One region of the Flavobacterium frigidimaris genome, then DNA from elsewhere that is predicted to be linked to it. Evidence: riboswitches for the same ligand, from Rfam matches in the RefSeq annotation. Region 1 holds a riboswitch; the other holds the start of a gene.

Region 1 (7,513 bases):
AAGCAATTGCTTTTGAAACCTACGAAATTGATACAACCGCTTTTGACGGGCCAATTGCAGAGCCTTTATTAGAAGTTCCGCAAGTTACAATTGAAGATACCGCAGCTTATGAAGCCTGGAAAAAATCAAATGTAATTGCTCAGAAACAAGGAGGTTATTACGCGATTGGAATTAAAGTTTTATTGGGAGATTTTTATACTGATAAAGCAAGATTATTAGCCGCCTTAATTAAAAATTACGCAGCAAATGAATTACGTTTTTCATTGCGTCAAAATATTGTAATACGTCATGTAAAAGAAGAGAATCTTCCTTTCTTTTATCAGGAATTAGCCAAATTAGACTTTGTTCATTTAGGATATAATTCTACTGTAGATATTACGGCATGTCCTGGTACTGATACTTGCAACTTGGGGATTGCAAGTAGTACCGGTATTGCAGAAGAATTAGAAAGAGTAATAAATGCTGAATATCCGCAGTATTTAAACAACCGCGAAATCGAAATTAAAATTTCTGGTTGTATGAATGCTTGTGGACAACACAATATGTCAGCAATTGGTTTTCAGGGAATGTCTATCAATTCTGGAAAATTAGTAGCTCCGGCATTACAAGTATTATTAGGTGGAGGAAGATTAGGAAATGGAGAAGGACGTTTTGCAGATAAAGTAATCAAAATTCCAAGCAGAAGAGGTCCAGATGCATTGCGTACGATCTTAAATGATTTTGACAAAAATGCAAACGGAGAAAAATTCCTAAACTATTACGATCAAAAAGGAGAGAAATATTTCTATGAAATCTTGAAACCTTTTGCAGATGTAACCAATTTAACAGAAGCTGATTTCGTGGATTGGGGTAACGCAGATAACTACGTTAAAGCAGTTGGAGTTGGAGAATGTGCTGGTGTTGTGATCGATTTAGTAGCGACTTTATTATTAGAAGCTAAAGATAAATTGACTTTCGCGCAAGAATCTTTCGACGAAGGAAAATGGTCGGATGCTATTTATCATGCTTACGCCGGATTTGTAAATGGAGCTAAAGCTTTATTACTTTCAGAAAATGAAAAAACAAATAATCACGCAGGAATTGTGGACTTGTTTGATAATGTTTTTATCGTAACAGGAAAAATCGAATTGGCAACATCGTTTAAAGAATTAGTGTATCAAATCAATCAAAATGATCCTTCAGAAGCTTTTGCAAAACAATATATTCAGGAAGGAATTGCCTTTTTTGATACAATAGAAAAATATAGAGCTCAAGAATTAGCAAATGCATAATACAATAAAACCAAAAGTAACTTTAGTCGGTGCAGGTCCCGGCGATCCGGATTTGCTTACGCTGAAAGGCGCAAAAGCATTGGCTGAAGCGAATGTGGTTTTGTATGATGCATTGGCCAATGAAGAAATACTAGCTTACGCACCCAAAAATGCAATTAGAATTTTTGTTGGTAAAAAAATTGGGAATCACGCTTACACACAAGATCAGATCAATCAATTAATTGTTGATAACGCTTTGACTTACGGAAATGTAGTTCGTTTAAAAGGCGGAGATCCGTTTATTTTTGGGCGTGGAAGCGAAGAAATAGAATTTATTGAAAGCTTCGGAATCGAGACCGTTGTCGTTCCTGGAATTTCTTCAGTAGTAGCAGTTCCTGCAAGTCTGGGAATTTCGATTACAAAAAGAGGTGTTTCAGAAAGTTTCTGGGCGATTACAGGCACAACTTCTGACAGAAAATTATCTGCAGATGTAGCTTTGGCCGCACAGTCATCCGCAACAGTTGTAATTTTGATGGGAATGCACAAATTGCCTCAAATTATCGATTTGTTTCAAAAAGAAGACAAAGGAGATTTACCCGTAGCGATCATTCAAAGCGGAACAACTTCAGAAGAAAAAGTGGGCGTTGGAACCGTAAATTCGATTTTAGAAATTGTAAAAGAGAAAAAACTGAGTTCGCCCGCAATTATTGTTCTCGGAGAAGTCGTAAGAGAAAGCAATAAATTAAAAGGTTTTTACGAAGAATTTTTGTCGAAAGAAATTACAAGATAAAGTTCCGGAGGAACAATTCATATTGTAGCGTCGGGTTTCAACCCGATGAAAGAGAAAGCAATAAATTAAAAGGATTTTACGAAGAATTTTTATCAAAAGAAATCGTTAGATAAAGTCCTGGAGGGACGAACAATATGTAGCGTCGGGTTTCAACCCGATGTACGTATAGCATATAAAACCAATGCTGTTAAAAATAAATCATCTAATTTTGATTAGATGAAAATAAATTAAAATGGAACAGAATGAATTATATCCAATATTCTTAAAGCTTCACAATCTGAATGTATTGATTGTAGGTGGAGGAAATGTCGGATTAGAGAAGCTTTCTTTTTTGCTAAAGTCAAGTCCAAATGCCAATGTTGAGGTCGTAGCGCCCGACTTTCATTTAGAAATTAAAGTTTTAGCCGAAAACCATCCATCAATTAAATTGACGGAAGCGAAGTTCAAAAAGAAAATGCTCAAAAAGCGCCATATGGTAATCGCTTGCACCGATGATTTAAAAGTCAATAAAAAGGTATACGATTTATCCCGAAAGCGTTATTTGATTTGCAATATCGCCGATACGCCCGATTTATGTGATTATTATTTAGGCGGAATCGTAACAAAAGGAAATGTAAAAATCGCCATTTCGACCAACGGAAAATCGCCTACAACCGCCAAAAGATTGCGGGAGTTTTTCGAAGAAGTAATTCCGGAAGATATTAATCAAATGGTTGAGAATCTAAACGAATACCGAAAGACACTAAAAGGAGATTTTGAAGAAAAGGTTAAAAGAATGAATGAGATAACCAATTCATTAAAAAATAAAGAATAACAAAAAGTCCCGGAGGGACAAATTATATTGTAGCGTCGGGTTTTAACCCGATGGAAAATTACACAAAGAAATCAATGATAAAAATCATTGGCAGAAGAATAAATTATTCGTTTCTTTGTATTATTAAGAATGATTATAAACAACAACATAATGATTAAAACAGATATACTTATAATTGGAGCAGGACCAACAGGTTTATTTGCCGTTTTCGAGGCAGGACTATTGAAATTAAAATGTCATATTTTAGATGCTTTACCACAAGCAGGAGGGCAACTTTCAGAATTGTATCCAAAAAAGCCTATTTATGATATCCCTGGTTTTCCAGAAGTTTTAGCAGGAGATTTAATTGATAACTTACAAGAACAAATTAAGCAGTTTGAACCAGGTTATACATTAGGAGAAAGAGCTGAAACAATCGACAAGCAAGAAGATGGAAGTTTTATTGTAACATCAAATAAAGGGACTAAATTTCATGCGCCGGTTATCGCTATCGCAGGAGGTTTAGGAAGTTTTGAGCCCCGCAAGCCACTTATTGAAGATATCGAGTTTTATGAAGATAAAGGAGTAAAATACTTCATCAAAAATCCGGAGAAATTCAGAGATAAAAGAGTTGTAATTGCCGGAGGAGGAGATTCAGCATTAGACTGGAGTATCTTTTTGTCTAATGTAGCTTCAGAAGTAACTTTGATCCACAGAAGAAATGAATTTAGAGGAGCTCTTGATTCTGTAGAAAAAGTACAGGAATTAAAAACTGCCGGAAAAATTAAATTAATTACGCCTGCAGAAGTAATCGGAATCAACGGTGCTGAACACGTTGAATCATTAGATATCGAAGAAAACGGAGCACACCGTAAAATCGAAACCGATTTCTTCATTCCACTTTTCGGATTGACTCCAAAATTAGGACCAATCGCAGACTGGGGATTAGATATCGAGAAAAATGCGATCAAAGTAAACAATGCATTAGATTACCAGACTAATATTCCGGGAATCTTCGCCATTGGAGACGTAAACACTTACCCAGGAAAATTAAAATTGATTCTTTGTGGTTTCCACGAAGCAACTTTGATGTGTCAGGCGGCATACCAAATCATCAATCCAGGTAAAAAATATGTATTGAAATATACCACAGTTTCTGGAGTAGACGGTTTCGACGGAACACGTAAAGAAGCACCTAAGGCAGTTGTGAAAGCGATTGTTTAATTTGAGGGGCTAAGGTTCTAAGGTACTGAGGTACTAAGATTTTTTATATAGGAAAGCTCAAACTCTTTAGTTTGAGCTTTTTTTAATCCCGTAGGGATGGAATGTTTATAGAATTAATGATGCCGTATTGAAAGAGCCCCAGCGAGGCGACATATAATTATTTATAAATAACATATCGCTCCGCTGGAGCTCTGGTCAAACGTGAATTTTTTTGCTATAAACATTGTGCTCCGCTGGAGCTTTGTTAAATAATAGTAGTTGGTTTTAATTAATCCTGTAGGGATGACATGTTTATAGAATTAATGATGCCGTATTGAAAGAGCCCCAGCGGGGCGACATATAATTATTTATAAATATCATATCGCTCCGCTGGAGTTCTGGTCAAACGTGAATTTTTTTGCTATAAACATTGTGCTCCGTTGGAGCTTTGTTAAATAATAGTAGTTGGTTTTAATTAATCCTGTAGGGATGATATGTTTATAGAATTAATGATGCCGTATTGAAAGAGCCCCAGCGGGGAGACATATAATTATTTATAAATATCATATCGCTCCGCTGGAGTTCTGGTCAAACGTGAATTTTTTTGCTATAAACATTGTGTCCGCTGGAGCTTTGTTAAATAATAATAGTTGGTTTTAATTAATCCTGTAGGGATGGAATATTTATAGAATTAATTATGCCGTATTGAAAGAGCCCCAGCGAGGCGACATATAATTATTTATAAATAACATATCGCTCCGCTGGAGCTTTTGTTAAACCTATAAATTTTATCTATAAACATAATGCTCCGCTGGAGCTTTAATAAAAAAGGTACTATTTGAATTAACGAAGGTTCTAAACAATTTTATTTTAGGTATTTAACATAGCCAGTAGTTTCAACCACTGGAGTGCAACGTATAGACACAACGTATAATCAATATACATGATCACAACACAAACGAATTGTCACAATACGTTCCCCGTGGTCGAAACCGCGGGCTATATTTGAAAAACAAAAACAAAACTTAGTACCTTAGCATCTTAGCATCTCAGCACCTTTAAAAAAATCCTTAGAACCTTAGCAACTCAGTCTCTCAGAACCTTCAAAAAAAAACTTGCAAGTCGCAACGCTATTTCATACCTTTGCACCGTTCCTAAATTTATTGAAAGTTATCACGAAAGGCGGAGGGATAGACCCGATGAAACCTTAGCAACCCTTTATCATAAAGAAGGTGCTAAATTCTACTTTACACTAATTCATAGTATTAAAGATAGATAACACAAATACATAAAGTATTTCCTCAACTTTTCCTGACAACCTTACAATATTATTTTACTGAATTCACAGTTTAATGAGCGAATTATTGGCGCATTTATGCCAACATCGTTCCCGCTTTTCGTTGCAATCTTTTGTCCGCCGGGGTGGACAAAAGGATTTCCACTTCAATCGGGGCTAATTAGCCAACAATAGTGAATTTTTGGAATCAATGTGAATCAAAACGCGTATCCTAACAGGTTTTCAAAACCTGTTAGGTATGTTTTAAATAATAGAATAAAAAACTTAGCATCTTAGTGCCTCAGCACCTTAGTAGCTAAAAGACAAAAGAAATGGCAATAACTATTCAGGAAGCAATTAAAAAAAATATACTAATCCTTGACGGGGCAATGGGAACAATGCTGCAACGCTATAATTTCTCAGAAGAAGATTTCAGGGGAGAGCGTTTCAAAGATTTTCCACATCCGTTAAAAGGAAACAACGATTTACTATCCATAACACAACCACAAGCGATCCGCGATGTTCACGCAGCGTATTTTGATGCTGGCGCAGACATTGTCGAAACCAATACTTTTTCAGGAACTACGATCGGTATGGCCGACTATTTCCTGGAAGATTTGGTTTACGAATTAAACTACGAATCGGCTAAAATTGCGCGTGCAGTAGCAGATGAATTTACAGCTAAAAATCCAGACAAACCACGTTTCGTTGCCGGATCCATCGGACCGACAAACAGAACAGCAAGTATGTCGCCAGATGTAAACGATCCGGGTTACAGAGCTGTAACTTTTGATGATTTGCGAATTGCGTACAAACAACAAGTAGAAGCGTTAATGGATGGCGGATGTGATTTACTTTTAGTAGAAACAATCTTTGATACGTTAAACGCAAAAGCAGCACTTTTCGCCATTGAAGAAGTAAAAGACGAACGTAATCTTGATATTCCAATCATGGTTTCAGGAACGATTACCGATGCTTCAGGAAGAACACTTTCCGGGCAAACGGTTGAAGCTTTTCTTATTTCAGTATCCCATATTCCGTTATTAAGCGTAGGTTTCAACTGTGCTCTTGGAGCCGATTTGTTAAAACCGTATTTAAAAACATTATCACAGCATACACAATTCAATGTTTCGGCACACCCAAATGCAGGTTTGCCAAACGCGTTCGGACAATATGATGAAACACCAGAACAAACTCAGGCTTTAATCAAAGAATATTTAGACGATAATTTAATCAATATAATTGGTGGTTGTTGCGGAACAACTCCGGATCATATTCGATTGATTGCTGAGGTTGCGAAGGATTATAAGCCACGTGTGGCACCGGTATTGGCATAATGATTTTCATTTCCTGCATGGTTTTAGAAACCTTGTAGGTTTAAATTTAGTGGTTGATTTTAAAGTTTAAACTATTTAATGGAAAAAGCAGAGCATGTAGTGTATTCAGAAAATGGAGAAGTTTTTAACGCATTTTTAAACTCTAATTGGTATGATACCATGAGTCCATATTTATATTGTGTGTCTCAATTAAAAAGTATTAAAAGCAAGATTGACAATAACGAAAAATTTAAAATAGAAAGTAATGGTAAAATATATCATATCACGACCAATTTAGAATTTAGGAACTGGATAGAAAAAGTGTTTTACGGAGGGTTTGAAAAACATGTTTTTATTGATTAAAAATTAATAACAAACTTTTAAGGTTTTGAAAACATTAAAGGAAACATAGAGTGAAAATCTCTTTAAAAAAGTTCCGGAGGAACGAAATTTTGGTAGCAACGGAATTTATACCGTTGAAATGATAAGCGATCCAAATAATAGCTCCGTAGGAGCCCATTTGCTAGCGCGAGCTTCCAGCTCGTGCCCACAAAGAAAATTATTATTAGAGTTTAAAATTTATAGTTGGAATGTGCACGAGCGGGACGCTCGCGCCAGCAAAAGAAAAATATAATTAAAATTTCGGAAAATCATAAATCATCTTATGAAACCGATACTGCGTGAGGGATAGAAGTGAAAAGCCCGCAGACCAATGCAGTGATAACGAAATTGGTCGAGGACTTGTAACGGATAGCCCGGTTCGCCTTTTTCGGCGAACACGCCCAAAATATTTAAGAATTAAAGCTTTTAAACCTATCGATTCTGATAGGGTTTAGAATAAAAAATAAACATACCTGCAAGGTTTCGAAAACCTTGCAGGAAAAA
Region 2 (7,513 bases), on a different contig from region 1:
ATCGGCCTATTTGCCATTTTGGCTTTAGCATTTTCGTCTTGCTCGAAAGACTTTCTTGATGAAGAGTTGACCACTCAATATTCGACTCAATATTTCGAAACATCTGAAGGCCTCCAGGCTTTGACAGTTTCACTATATGGGAATATTAGATGGCATTTTGGTTCAGAGTGGTCTTATGGAACTACACTTTATGGTACTGACGAATTCACCAATGCGAATGATCTTACTAATGAAATGTGGAATACGTATGATAATCGTTTAGGACCTGCCGGAGCAACAATAGCAACTGGAGCGGCTAATGCAAATGCTACGTTACCATCAGATTTGTGGGATGAAATGTATTATGGTATTGCATCTTGTAACACGATAATAGCAAATGCGGATAAGATAGATGATCTTAAAATTCGTAATCGTTGTTTGGCGCATGCTTATTTTTTGAGGGGTTTTAATTACTATAAACTTACTGCTCAATATGGAGGAGTTCCTCTTCAAACAAAACCTGCCGTTGGCGTTGTTCGTAATTTTACACGTGCTACGGATGAACAGGCTTGGGAGCAGAGTATATCTGACTTACGTAACGCATATAAACTTTTTGAAGGGGAAGTATACACTTATGGAAAAGGAATTACCTGGACTAAGGCAACAGCAGCGCACTTTTTAGCTAAAGCTTTGTTGTTTCGTGTTTCAGAGCGTAACGATGCATGGAATAGTAAATATAAAGAGACAGATCTTCAAGAAGCTATCGATGCCTGTAGTTACGCAATTACAGCTCGCGGGGCATTAACTAATAATTATAGCGACCTGTATGCAAACTGGACCGGTATTGACTGTCCAAATGAACAGCTTAATGAAATATTGATGGCAGCAGGACATAATGGTGATCCAACAACTGTAGGTCGTTTCGGAAATCGTACATATAACTATTTTACACCTCAATTTTCTAGTTTTTCTGGAGGTTGGGTAAAGCGAGGAGTATGGATTGGCGGTATGGATTTCCAGCGTTGTCGTCCAACTGAATATTCTTATGCTGTTTATGATCACATTAATGATGCAAGAATGTGGAAGACTTTTAAAACGGTTTATGGCGCGAACACTGTGGTAACTGCCAGTGCAGGTGTCAAAATTGGAGACCCTGCAATTGTAATGATTCTAAATACGCAGAATGACAATACTTATGATAATGCTAAATTTGGAGCTACCATTCAAAATCCGACATGGAAAGATCAGGCTGGTCGTTTACCGGAATGGACTACAGGAAAAAGACAAACTGCAACAGCTGGTGCCCTAACGGCTGTCAAAGGGCAATTTGTACCTAATTCTTTAGTTTTGTATCAAAAGGGAACCTATGTTGCTCCAACATTTAAAAATCAACCTATTTGTAATTTCTTTGCCGGAATTAATAAGACAGATGATGGTTCAAGAACCGCTGAAAAAGCGGATGCACATCGCGATGTGATTATAGCACGTCTTGCTGAAACTTATCTTGTACGAGCAGAATGTTATGTTCGATTACAAAAATACGGTCTGGCAATGCAAGATATAAATGTTGTCAGAGCCAGAGCGCAATGGAAAAACGGAGAAAATAGATCATTTTACAGTGACGGTTCTCAGGCGTTTAAAAATAATGCATTAAATACTGGAACCGCAGCAACAAACTATACGGCTTCAAATTTAGATATGAACACATATTATTTGTCAAATCCAACTGTGCCTGTTACGACGGCAGCATCAGATTTGAGATTAACATCTTTTCCAGCGAGTTTGCCTAGTGAAGATGAGGCTATTCTTAGCAAAATTGGAGCAGCAAGTGAATATGATCGTGCGTTAAATTTTATTCTTAATGAATATACACGTGAATTACTAGGTGAATGGCAACGTTGGGAAACACTTTCTCGTACTGGAACATTAATCAAACGTGCAAAAGCGTTCAATGCCGAAGCAACCAATATAACAGCGCATAAACATGAACTCCGTCCAATTCCACAATCATTTATTGATGGATTGCTAAATGATGATGGTTCAAATTTGTCAGATTCACAAAAAGCACAATGGCAGAATCCTGGCTATTAATATTGATATAATTTTTATTTTCTAATATGACACGAATTTGAAAAGGTATTAGATTATATAAAAACTTTTACTTACTAAAAAAATGTTACCTGAGTTTTATTAATTAGTTTTTAACTGGCTGTGGAAATTAGAATCTGCAGCCAGTTTTTTTATTTGTAAAATTGAAATTAATTATAGAATTGGAAATGGTAGCATCAGTTTTTATCAGAATGTTGGTGCCGAATTCAGAATACTTTCGTAAAACATAATTTCTGATTTATAGGATAATTAAGGGTATTTTTTTATTATATATAAAAATAGCAACAATTTTTTGATGTTAAATCATAAATAAGAATATAGTCCATTTAAATAGTAAAATATTCTATTAGTGGAGCTGAAAAATTAACCTTCATTTGTATTCATCAATACAATCAATTATTGGAAAGGCTATTCATTATATACCATTTCTATTTGTTGTATGCTGTGCAGAATAAATTAACTAAGTAACCAAAAAACCAATTTAAATATGACAAACGCAAAAACAATTAATAAAGAGAAAATTAAATATTTTCCTGCTGTTTTATCACATGATTTTCTTAACCATTAAATATTATATTTATGAGAATTAATAACATATTTATGACAATGCAAGGCAAGATGCTATTGTTGTTTTTATTTTTGAGTATTAATATTTTTGCTGGAGAAGCCCGCACAGATTGTCAGACTGTACTTAAAGGAAAGGTTACTTCAAGTAGTGATGGTTTAGTTGATATCGGGACTTAAGATGAAATTTTGTGGCGCAACTTTGAACTTTGAAAATGCGCCACGAATGCGCCACAAAGTTTTTGTTCGATTTTATAAATATTGAAAAGCGGTATAAAAGAAAAAACCCTGCAAATCGTTTGATTTGCAGGGTTTACCGCTCTTTTTGGCCTTTTTTGAAAACTTTGAAAAGTCTCTTTTTTAGCCTTCAGCGGAGAAAGAGGCTCCGCAAACCTTACTTTAATCCCAATAATGATGGGCTTTCACAGACTATTTAAGAACAAGGTCACCTATAGGGTCACTCTAAAAAAATTAATTATTAGTAAAGATAACGTATTATACTAATAACTTCTATATTATTGTAATGATATTAGACTGTCAGTCCTCAATTATAGTTCTTTTTAGGTGCAATAGCATAATGTATTTCATATGAATTTTTATTTCCAAATTTTTAGTAATAGTATGAAATAAATAAAACTCATACAGAAAATCAATACGCACATTTCAAATGCATTTTCGGGAAATGTAGGTGATTGAAGGATATAGGCATAGCAGCCAATTACAAGTAAAACAGGAATGCCAAAAGTTAAGATCAATTTTGAAATTCTTGAAGGTTTTACAACTGCTTCTTTTTCGTCAGAAGAAAGTGCTTTCTTTTTTATAAATTCTAACGGGACATCAATATGTTCAAATAAAGCATTCAATGTATATCTTCTCGGCATAACGATTGCGTTTTCTATTCGCTGAACGGCACGAATAGTTATACCTGAGAGTTCAGCGAGTTCCTTTTGTGTCAATTTTCTTTTTAATCTTTCACGCTTTACCATCCCAGCAATATCCTGCTTATTATAAGCTGCAAAATCTATAAATTCTTTAACGGCATTTGACGACATTTGAGATGACATTTTAATTGTAACTGATAAATCGAGGTTAAAATTAATAGTTTTGAAGAAAAAAAGCTATAATTATGAAAGCAAGATTACCAAAACTAAAACAGCTCCTGATTTTTGCATGCTTAATCGCTTTGTCACTTTTTCTAAGTGGTTTAGTAGACAGCCAATTGTTTTCATTTTTACCTTTAGGATGTATATTAGTTATTCTTGCAAATTGGATGATGTTCAAATCGGAAGGTTTATCCCTCAATTATCTTGGAATAGATAAAAGCCATAAGCCGGTGAATAAAATTCTGATGGGTTTTCTTTTAGGAATTTGTTTTGTTTTTTTTAACCTCTGCATTCAGGTTATTATTAAAGGTGGAAACTTTCAAATACACTATTCTCCAAATATAAAAGCTTTATCGATTGCATTGGTAACTGTGCTTCCTACTGTGATTGTACAGCAGTTTTACATCATGGGTTACGGGTTTTATAAAGCTAAACAAATTGGCGGGAGTATCTTTGCAGTCTTATTAACATCTATTGTTTTCATGAGTATGCATGATATCTCGGGTAATATGTGGAATTTCCCTTTTCAATTATCAAATTATTTTTTTGCAATACTCATCTTTTCCAATGCACTTAATCGATCTGGAAGCATATTACTGCCCATAGGCCTGCATTGGGGAAACAATTTTTCAAATTCCTATTTGATTACACAAAATGAAATGAAAACTTCATTTATTTTTTTAGCAGACCAAAATGACTACATCAAGGACTATTATCAGTATTTTGGCCTTTTGATATTGGGTATTGCTGTACCATTGATAATTATTGTAGCTGTTAGAATCCTTTTTAAGGATAAGAGCCAATATATATAGTATTAGTTATAAATGGGAATAGTTTTCGGTATTCCTCAATTTTGCACAAAAACAGAGTACTAATTTTTTATAGAGCAGTATCATTCCGAACCCATGTTTTAAACCCAATGAAGAAATTAATGTTTTTCTAAAAGTTTCGAACCTAAGCTTGTCAAACCTTTGTTTTGCTGGAATTTTAGTTTTATAAATTACATTGCGCCATGATTATGCCACAAAACTTTTAAATACTAAAATTTTAGGCCTGTGTTATAAAATTGTTTTGATTATGTTTCTAATAGTAATTCTTTAAATTGTATCTTACTTGTACCTCAAATACATTTTATTCTACTCAATACTGTACAGTTAATTTCTGTAAATGTAATTAGCAAAATATTTTAAAGTATTTTTTTTGTTTATGCGTTTTCTTGTTTTAACGCCAAAGATTTTGTTTTCTATGTCCACTTTAAGGTATGAACTCCAAAAATTCTGCTGTCCTGTTTTTTTAATTTAAATTTTTGAAATATAAAATCCAAAAAAAACTTTAAACTATATTAGTTCTATAGAATTTATGTATATATTTGTTTCACAGAAAAATTCTGAATGATACTTATCCAGAAAGACTGAGGGAGTAGGCCCATTGACGTCTTAGCAACCTGTTACCGAATAAGGTGCTAAATCCTTCCGCTGTAGCGGACAGATAAGAAAGATTTGCTTAAATCTGAATAAGGTCATCATTGTTGAAATTATTTATTTTTTAAAATGAAAACCAAACTGCATTTTTTACACGACAGTAACGAACTTTTGAATTCAATCTTCGAAGAATATAGTCTTGCAGGTTTCCGAATGCGAAAGCATTAATTCTCTCTCTCATTTCTTTTTAAATACCATCTACCGAAAGCCTTTTTCAATGGCCTAAAGGAATTCTTTTGCCCAATATTAAACTAAAATAAAAAATCACATGATCAACTTAAAATCAAAATAAAATGAAAAAAATACTATTAGGTTTTGCTTTATTTCTTGGAGTTTCACAAACTCAGGCGCAAGAAAGTAATTTACAGTTAAAAGGAACTGTTACAGATACAGTTGCGCAATATGTGTATTTGCAAAAATTCCACAATAAAATGTTTACGACAATCGATTCGGTAAAAGTAAAAGATGGAAATTTTAGTTTTAAAACTAAAGTTAAAACACCCGAATTATACGGATTAAGTGTAAACACAGAAGAGTCTCCATTGTATATTTTCCTTGAAAAAACGTCAATTACAGTAAAATTAAGTCCAAAGAAATATTATACAAGTTCTATAGTTGAAGGCTCTGAATCTCAGAATTTATTCGAAGCCTATAAAAAATCAAAAGATGTAGAAATCAGTAAATTCATTACTGAAAACCCTAAATCTATAGTTTCGGCTTATGTATTGTACAGAAACTGGTCGTATAGATTAACGCCGGAACAAATAACTCAAAACATTGCATTGCTCGATAAAAATCTGCAAAGCACCACTTACGTAAAAGAACTAAAAGAGCTGGTTACTGTTTTGGACGGATTAGCGGTTGGTAAAAAAGCCCCTGATTTCACAGCTAATGATCCGCAGGGTAAACCAGTACGTCTTTCTGAAAATTTAAAAGGTTATACTCTAGTTGATTTTTGGGCTTCTTGGTGCGGACCTTGCCGAAGAGAAAATCCAAATATCGTTGCGGCTTATAAAGAGTATCACGACAAAGGTTTTAACATCATAGGCGTTTCTTTGGATAAAAAGAAAGAAAATTGGATTAAAGGAATTCAGGATGATAATTTGACTTGGTTACATGTTTCTGATTTACTTTTCTGGAACAGCGCCATTGCCAAATTATATGGAGTAAGAGCCATTCCGGGGAATTATTTAGTCGATTCAAAAGGAATAATCGTAGCGAAAAATCTTCACGGAGAAGAATTGCAAACTACACTTAAATCGCTATTAGGGCAGGCAAATTAATAGTATGAGAATAATCAGCTGCTCTAAACTTTTTAATTCTTCGAAAAATTAAAACAACAATAAATTTAGTTATTAAAATGATAAAGGAAATGAATGCTATTGAGACAACAAAACCAATAGAATTGGAGTGTTACTTCTCTAAATTTAGAGAAAATACAGTAGGAGTAGATCACCGCTTTAAATCGGTTTATGGAAAGCAAAACCTGCTTTATGCAGATTGGGTTGCCAGCGGAAGATTATACGCACCAATTGAAGATATTATGCTCAATAAAATTGGACCAATGATTGCCAATACGCATTCACTTTCTAGTCAGACAGGAAAGACTTCAACTTATGCTTATCAATATGCGAGAGATATAATTAAAAAGTCAGTAAACGCAAATGATTCTGATGTTTTAGTAACAACCGGAACCGGAATGACGGCTGCTTTGTCAAAATTACATCGCATTATGCGTTTACGAAAAGATGATGAAAACGATACACCAGTTGTTTTTATTACACATATGGAGCATCATTCCAATCAGGTTTCGTGGTATGAAACAAATGCTGATGTTGTGATTTTACCACCAGATGAAAATAATTTAGTGGATCCCAATATTCTTTCCGAAGAAATTAAAAAATATGCTGACAGAAGCTTAAAGATAGGCTCATTTACAGCTTGTTCAAATGTTACAGGAATTATTACGCCTTATCATGAATTGGCCAAAATCATGCATCAAAACGGCGGACTTTGTTTTGTTGATTTTGCAGCTTCGGCACCGTATGTCAAAATCGATATGCACCCAAAAGATTCGGAACAGCAATTAGATGCCATTTTCTTTTCTCCTCACAAATTCTTAGGCGGCCCGGGAACTTGCGGCGTTTTGGTTTTTAATGAAAAATTATACAAAGCAGATTTTCCCGATAATCCGGGCGGTGGAAATGTAAGATGGACAAATCCGTTAGGCAGATATTGTTATAGCGAGGTCATAGAAGTTAGAGAAGATGGCGGAAC

The links. Region 1 has a riboswitch for S-adenosylmethionine ahead of B0A65_RS08305 (homocysteine S-methyltransferase family protein). Riboswitches for the same ligand answer to the same signal wherever they lie in the genome.
Region 2: another riboswitch for S-adenosylmethionine. It lies ahead of B0A65_RS18155 (TlpA disulfide reductase family protein); the one in region 1 lies ahead of B0A65_RS08305 (homocysteine S-methyltransferase family protein).

Annotation. Positions count from the first base shown of each region.
Region 1 covers NZ_MUGV01000015.1:166,387-173,899, forward strand. Annotated here, with positions in the region: gene B0A65_RS08285 (HEPN domain-containing protein) at 1-1,271, shown strand, start outside; gene cobA (uroporphyrinogen-III C-methyltransferase) at 1,264-2,040, shown strand; gene B0A65_RS08295 (precorrin-2 dehydrogenase/sirohydrochlorin ferrochelatase family protein) at 2,273-2,854, shown strand; gene B0A65_RS08300 (NAD(P)/FAD-dependent oxidoreductase) at 3,005-4,057, shown strand; SAM riboswitch class I at 5,204-5,318, shown strand; gene B0A65_RS08305 (homocysteine S-methyltransferase family protein) at 5,645-6,649, shown strand; gene B0A65_RS08310 (hypothetical protein) at 6,728-6,991, shown strand.
Region 2 covers NZ_MUGV01000034.1:29,050-36,562, reverse strand. Annotated here, with positions in the region: gene B0A65_RS18170 (RagB/SusD family nutrient uptake outer membrane protein) at 1-2,070, shown strand, start outside; gene B0A65_RS23325 (hypothetical protein) at 2,689-2,832, shown strand; gene B0A65_RS18165 (helix-turn-helix domain-containing protein) at 3,249-3,704, opposite strand; gene B0A65_RS18160 (CPBP family intramembrane glutamic endopeptidase) at 3,779-4,567, shown strand; SAM riboswitch class I at 5,151-5,250, shown strand; gene B0A65_RS18155 (TlpA disulfide reductase family protein) at 5,530-6,519, shown strand; partial or broken gene B0A65_RS18150 (aminotransferase class V-fold PLP-dependent enzyme) at 6,597-7,513, shown strand, end outside.